3 regions of the Paenibacillus sp. UNC496MF genome follow, and region 2 is predicted to be linked to each of the others. Evidence: riboswitches for the same ligand, from Rfam matches in the RefSeq annotation. Region 2 holds a riboswitch; each other region holds the start of a gene.
What was found. Region 2 has a riboswitch for thiamine pyrophosphate ahead of BMZ79_RS06545 (ABC transporter substrate-binding protein). Riboswitches for the same ligand answer to the same signal wherever they lie in the genome.
Positions count from the first base shown of each region.

Region 1: it holds a riboswitch for thiamine pyrophosphate, as region 2 does, so the genes downstream of both, thiC (phosphomethylpyrimidine synthase ThiC) here and BMZ79_RS06545 (ABC transporter substrate-binding protein) in region 2, are expected to answer to the same signal.
Region 3: it holds a riboswitch for thiamine pyrophosphate, as region 2 does, so the genes downstream of both, BMZ79_RS18380 (ABC transporter ATP-binding protein) here and BMZ79_RS06545 (ABC transporter substrate-binding protein) in region 2, are expected to answer to the same signal.

Region 1 covers NZ_FORE01000010.1:200,952-203,211, forward strand. Annotated here, with positions in the region: gene BMZ79_RS18785 (YceI family protein) at 153-686, opposite strand; TPP riboswitch at 841-946, shown strand; gene thiC (phosphomethylpyrimidine synthase ThiC) at 1,325-2,260, shown strand, end outside.
Region 2 covers NZ_FORE01000005.1:369,201-371,460, forward strand. Annotated here, with positions in the region: gene BMZ79_RS06545 (ABC transporter substrate-binding protein) at 2-1,093, opposite strand; TPP riboswitch at 1,353-1,462, opposite strand; gene BMZ79_RS06550 (DnaD domain protein) at 1,585-2,260, opposite strand, start outside.
Region 3 covers NZ_FORE01000010.1:113,121-115,380, forward strand. Annotated here, with positions in the region: gene BMZ79_RS18375 (ABC transporter permease) at 1-166, opposite strand, end outside; gene BMZ79_RS18380 (ABC transporter ATP-binding protein) at 141-911, opposite strand; TPP riboswitch at 1,009-1,113, opposite strand; gene BMZ79_RS18385 (globin-coupled sensor protein) at 1,268-2,260, opposite strand, start outside.

The sequences.
Region 1 (2,260 bases), on a different contig from region 2:
GCGCACGGCAAGGGCCAAAACGCAAAATCAGCCCGCCTCGCACGAAATCGGACCGCATGGTCTTGCCTGCACCCGGCGATTCAGCCCTTCGCAGCCGGAGCGTCGTATTTCCCGAGGCGCGTTCCGCCCGCGGGCATCGGATTTCCGCAAACTTAGTCCGCTTTGCCGGCCTCGAGCTCGATGGCGATCTTCACTTCGTCGCCGATCAGGACGCCGCCGGTTTCGAGGACCGCGTTGTACGTCAGGCCGTAGCTGCTGCGGCTGATCGCGCCTTTGGCGCTGAAGCCGACTTTCTCGTTGCCCCACGGATCCTTGCCGCTGCCCTCGTACGTGACGCTGAACGTCTCCGGACGGGTCAAGCCGCGGAGGGTGAGGTTGCCGGTCACGTCGTATTCGCCGTCGCCCGTTTTCACGATGGAGGTCGACTGGAACGTGAGCGCGGGATAATGCTCGATGTCGAAGAAATCGCCCGTGCGGAGGTGGTTGTCGCGGTCCGCGTTGCGCGTGTCGATGCTGGCGAGCGTCACGTCGAAACGGATGTTCGCCGTCGTCAGATCGTTCGGATCCGCCTCGATCTCGGCGCTGAATTCGTGAAAGGTGCCTTTCACTTTCGCGATCATCATGTGTTTGATCGTAAAATCTACGCTGCTGTGCGTCGCGTCGACAAGCCATTTGGACGTGGACATGGGCAAAACCTCCGGATAATTAATAACATAAAGTAATGAACTTAATATTTTATAGTTAGTATAGAGTCAGAAAGCGGAAACCGTCAATCCTTTTTCTTCCTGCCGCCGATCGGAACGTTGACAACTTTTCCCTCGAGGGGTATAGTCTTGTCAGGAAATCCACTAGGGGCGCCCGCACGGGCTGAGATAAGGCAGAATGCCTTGGTCCCTTTGAACCTGATCTGGGTCATGCCAGCGTAGGAAAGTGGGAAATGTACGTGCGACTTCGATTCGGCCGTACGGCGCGGGAGGCGATCATGCCGCCATGCCGTACGAAGCCGATCCGTCCGCCGGCCGCGGAACGCTTGGGCGTTCCGCGGCCGGCGGACAGACGACCGCGACATGAACCGCTCCTTCGCCGGAGCGGTTTTTTTGCGTGGCGGCCGTTCGCCGGCCGCGCGCTGGGATGCGCGTCCGCGCCGCCGATGGGCGGCCGCGGGCGCCTGCGTCCCGCGCTCCGGCAAGTTGCGGCGAAGCGTTTCGCTTGGCGGCGATCTCCGCCGCGCGGTCCCGTTCGTTTTTTCGCGCGCCTCGCTTCCCTTTGCAGGCCTCCTGGTGCGTTTCCGCCGAGATGGACGATTATGAGGAGGATGTGCGAAATGACAATGATGACGACTCCGCTGCCGGGAAGCCGCAAAGTATACGCGGAAGGGAGCCGGCCCGACATCCGCGTGCCGATGCGCGAGATCGGCCTGACGCCGACGGAAGGAAGGAACGGCGGCGCGCGGCCGAACGCGCCGATCGCCGTGTACGACACGAGCGGACCCTACACCGACGAAGCGTACGAGACGGACGTAAGACGGGGACTGCCGGCGCTGCGCGGCGGCTGGATCGCGGAGCGCGGCGACACGGAGGCGTACGAGGGACGGACGATCGCGCCGCTCGACAACGGGTTTCATAGCGAGTCGGCCGCTTCGCGGGGCGGCGCGGAGACGTTCCCGGGCTTGACGCGGCGGCCGCTGCGGGCGCGCGAGGGCGGGAACGTGACGCAGCTGCATTACGCGCGGCGCGGCATCGTGACGCCGGAGATGGCATTCATCGCGATCCGCGAGGGCATGGCGCCGGAGTTCGTGCGGGACGAGGTGGCCGCCGGGCGGGCGATCATTCCCGCGAACGTCAACCACCCCGAGAGCGAGCCGATGATCATCGGGCGCGCCTTTCACGTGAAGATCAACGCCAACATCGGCAACTCCGCCGTCGCGTCGTCGATCGAGGAAGAGGTCGAGAAGATGACGTGGGCGACGCGCTGGGGCGCCGACACGATCATGGACCTGTCCACCGGCAAGAACATCCATACGACGCGCGAATGGATCGTCCGCAATTCGCCCGTGCCGGTCGGCACGGTGCCGATCTACCAGGCACTCGAGAAGGTGGACGGCAAGGCGGAGGACCTGACGTGGGAGGTGTTCCGCGACACGCTGATCGAGCAGGCGGAGCAGGGCGTGGACTATTTTACGATTCACGCGGGCGTGCTGCTCCGTTATATCCCGCTCACGGCGAAGCGCGTCACGGGCATCGTGTCGCGCGGCGGCTCG
Region 2 (2,260 bases):
ATCAGTTCTCCTTTTCCGGCAGGAAGTCGTTGGTGAAGGCTTTATCGGCGTCGAGCGGCTTGTCGAGCAGCTTATGGTCGTACATCCAGTCGGCGTAGTTCTTCCACACCGTCAGCTTCTGCTCGCCCCAGCGCGGCGCGTCCGCTTGGTAGCGCGGGCTGAGCCACTTCTGGCTGGCGCGGACGAGATCCGCGTTCAGCTCGGGCACGGCCTTGATCAGCACGTCCGCGGCTTCGTCCGGATGGTCGATCGCGAATCGGTAGCCTTCGGCCGCGGCCGCCATGAACGCTTCCACGGTGTCCTTGTGCCCGGCGATCATCTTCTCGTTCGTCGCCAGCACCGGCGTGTAATAATCCAGCTTGTCGCTGTAATCGGTCAGATAAACCATGTTGATCTTCTCGCCCTTCAGCTCCGCCGCGACCCCGTCCCAGCCGTAGAAAATCCAGGCGAAGTCGATGTTCTTCTTCGTCGCCGTGAAGAAATCGGCGTCGCCGATGTTGGCGATCTTGACCTTCTTGAAGTCGCCTTTGTCTTCTTCCATCAGCGATTGAATAACCGCCGGTTCCGCGGGCGAACCCCAGCCGCCGTACGTCTTGCCTTCGAACGCCTTCGGCGACGTGATGTTCTTGACCGCCGGCGACGCGAAGCCGGAGGTGTTATGCTGGATGACCGCCGCGAGCGACACGAGCGGCACGCCCTGGATCCGCGCCTGCGTGACGCCTTCCTGGTAGCTGACGCCGAAGTCGGCGGCGCCCGTCGCGATCATCGTGTCCGCGCCCGCTTCGCCGGGCTGGATGATATCGACCTTCAAGCCGTGCTGCTCGAAGAAGCCTTTGTCGCGGGCCACGTACAGCCCCGTATGATTCGTGTTCGGCGTCCAGTCGAGCACGACCTTGATTTCCTTCAGCGCGTCTCCGGCTGCGGCATTCCCGCCGTTCGCGGCCGCGTTCGTACCGCCGCTCCCCGCGCCGTTCGCGGCGTTGCCCGCGTTCCCCTCGTCGTTCTTGGCACCGCAGCCGGCCAACGCCAGCGCCGCGATCAGCACCGTCGCCAGCGCGGCCGTCCAGCCGCCCCGTCTAATTTTGTGTCCCATGTCTCGTTTCTCCCCTCGCCTGCCCTCTTGCCGGACCGCGGATAATCTGCGAATCATGCTGCCCCGAATCGTGATCTGCGCCGCTCGGACGCCCGTCGTCTGCTACCTATCGTGCCCCGAACGCCGATGCGGCATCAGGCCTCGCTTGGCGAACGCGTGCGCCGGTCGTCCACGAACGAACCAAAAAGGCATCCCCCTTCCGGAGGATGCCTCTATCAGCTGCTTACGGCTTGCCACGACGCCGTGCCACGGCGTGCGCCAAGCAATTGTACGCGGTTCCTACGCTGGCATTATCCAGATCAGGTCTAGGGTCGAGATCGTGCGGAATCTCCTCTCAGCCGGCCATGCCCAGCTCCCCATCGCTATTCGATTGGTTGCAACGAGCTTATTATAGCAGACCTTCCCGTAAAATGGCACCCCCTCCGGAAAAAAAGCCCCGCGGAGGGGACCGGGCGAGCGGAAGCCGCGTTCGCGCATGAAAAAACCGGGGGTCAAGACCCCCGGCCGTTGCGAAATTTCTGCGTATGCGCCTTCGCCTCGTCGGTATTCGTGACGCGGTTGCGGCTCCATTCGATCAAAATCCGGTCGATGTACCGGAAGTGCAGCTTGCCGGCGAACACCGCTTCCTTGAGCGCGAAACGAATCAGCTCGTCCGGATACCGGTCCTGGTCGACCCAAGCGCTGATCGTCTCGCATTCCATCGGCGACAGCGGCCGGCCGAACTCCTGCTCGAACGCCGTATACAGATCCGCCGGCTTCGTCCACTCCGCCGCGTCCTGCGCCGCCCCCGGCGTCCGTCCGGACTGCGGCTCCCGTTCGGCGCCGACCGAGCGGCGCGCTTCGTCCGCCAGCCATTCGGCGCCGCGGATCAGGAAGCCCGTCCAGTTGTACCGTTCGATGACGATGCCGCTGACGGGATCGGCCTCTTCGTCGATCGCGAGCAGCCCTTCCTTGATCAAGCGGCCAAGCTGGCCGTGCGCCGTCTTCGGCGCGATGCCGAGCCGTTCCGCCAGCTGCTCGGGCGTCGGGAAATCGACGCCCTCCGCCTGCCGGAACAGCATCAGCTGCAGCATCAGCATCATGTCCGCGTCGGACAGGCCGACGCCGCGGTAAGCGCGCAGCAGACCGGCGGGAACGACGACGCTGCCGCCGTTCATGGCCGCCGCC
Region 3 (2,260 bases), on a different contig from region 2:
GCGCGCCGGCGATCGCGGTCGGGGCCGGCAGGATGAAGAACGGCACCCAGCCGAGCCGCACGGCGCATTCCCAGCCGCCGAGCAGCGCGAGCAGGAGGAGCGCGAACAGGCCGTACTGCCCGAGGAGCGCCGACAGCGGGTCACGGAACGGTCGTCGTCTGTTCATCCAGCAGCAGCTCCAATTCCCGCCGGAGCTTCACGAAGCCCGGCTCGTATTTGAAGCTTGCGTCCCGCGGCCGCGGCAGGCCGGGGCGCAGCTCCCGCAGACCGTCCCCGCTGCCGGCCGCGGGCATCAGATAGACGCGGTCGCTCAGCAGAAGCGCCTCCTCGAGGTCGTGCGTAATGAACAGGACGCTCTTGTCGAGGCCGCCCCAGAGTCCGAGCAGCCAGCGGTGAAGCTCCCGCTTGGTCATCGCGTCGAGCGCGCCGAACGGCTCGTCGAGCAGCAGCAGCGGGCGCCCCGTCATGACCGTGCGCAGCAGCGCGACCCGCTGCCGCATGCCGCCGGACAGCTCGGCGGGGTAAGCGCGCTCCTTCCCTTCCAGCCCGAAGCGCGCGAGCAGCCGCCGGACCTCGGCGGCGCCGTCCTTCGCGCGTCCCCGCGGCGCCAGCTCGATGGGCAGCAGGCAGTTGTCCATCACGGTGCGCCACGGGAGCAGCAGGTCCCGCTGCGGCATGTAGCCGACGCTTCCGAGCCGGCGGGCGGCGCGATCCCCGTACAGCGCGATGTCGCCGGAGGCCGGCTCGAGCAGGCCGGCGATCAGCTTGAAGAGCGTGCTCTTGCCGGAGCCGCTCGCGCCGACGACGGAGACGAATTCGCCCTCCGCGACATGCATCGACAAGCCCGCGAACAGCCGGCCGCATGCTCCGTAGGCGAACGAAATCTCGCGCAGCGATAAAACGGTCTTCATGCGGGCATCCTCCTTTCGGGCGCATACGAAAAAACCCGCCGATTCCTCCGGAAAGGAATGGGCGGGTCCGCGAAACAAACGCCAGGCGCGTCGTCGTTCGGAATTCCATTCACTTCCCTACGCTGGCATCACCCAGATCAGGTTCCAAGGGTCCGCGGATTCGGCTCCGCGTCTCAGTCGTCAGACTCCCCTAGCGAATAAAACGGGTATTCGGTTGCTCTTACTATAGCACAACGCGGGGCGGCGTGAAAAGAACGTCCGTCTCCGCGAAGGCCGGCGTCGGCCCGTCGGGTCCGGGCGTCGGCGCCCGCCGCCCGTCGCCAGTCGCCCGGTGCGGCCCGGTTCGCCCTTCGCCGCTAGCGGATGCCCTCGAGCTCCAGCGTGATCGTCTCGATCATCTGCACGAAGGACGTCAGCTCCTGCGAGCTGGCCGCCTGATCGCGCGCGAGCTGCGAGGTCCGCTCGGCGTCCGTCATGACGTCGCCCATGACGCCGTTGATCTCCCGCAGCTTCTCCCGGACCGCGGCGAGCGATTCCTTGGAGTGGCTGGCCAGCTTGCGGATCTCGTTCGCGACGACGCCGAACCCCCGACCGTGCTCCGCCGCGTGGGCCGCTTCGATGGCGGCGTTGATGCCGAGCAGCTGGCTTTGGTCGGAGATCTCCTGCAGCAGCGAGCCGATGCCGTCGATTTCGCCGATCTTGGCCTGCAGCCCGCGCACTCTCGCGTTCGCCTGATCCTGGATGTCCGCCGTGCGGCTGGCCGACGCCGCGACGGACTGGCTGCTGCCGCCGAGCTCCACGATCATCGCCGACAGGTCCTGGACGATGCGGCTGATCGTCGTCAGCGTGTGCCGCCGCGCGTCGGACAGCTTCTGGATCTTCGCCTTCTCGTCCTGCTCGTACGCCTCGAGCACGAGCTGGGAGTCGAGGTTGAACATTTTGGACAGCGCGAGCACGATGGTCATCCATGCATCCGGCGCGATGCGCCGGAAGTGCTGCACGGCCGCATCGAGGTACAGCATGTACGTGCCGAGGTACCAGTCGGTCGTCAGCCCGATGCGCGAGTGGATGCTGCCGATGAGGATGCGGCGGTCGATGAACGCCTGGTCGATGACGCCGTCCGTCAGCGACAGGAAGTACCAGCGCTGCGTCTCCTTCAACCGGTCCAGCGTGCTGTGCCGGTCGATGATCGCCTTCATCTCCGGATTGGCGGCGACCTGTTCGTACAGCCGGTCGACGACTTCGTCCGTGATCCGCTCGAAGAGCGGGCGGACGCTTTTCAAATACGCAAGGTCCTGCTCCGTAATGCCGGTATACGTGATCTGTTTCATGCGCGTGTCGTTTGCTTG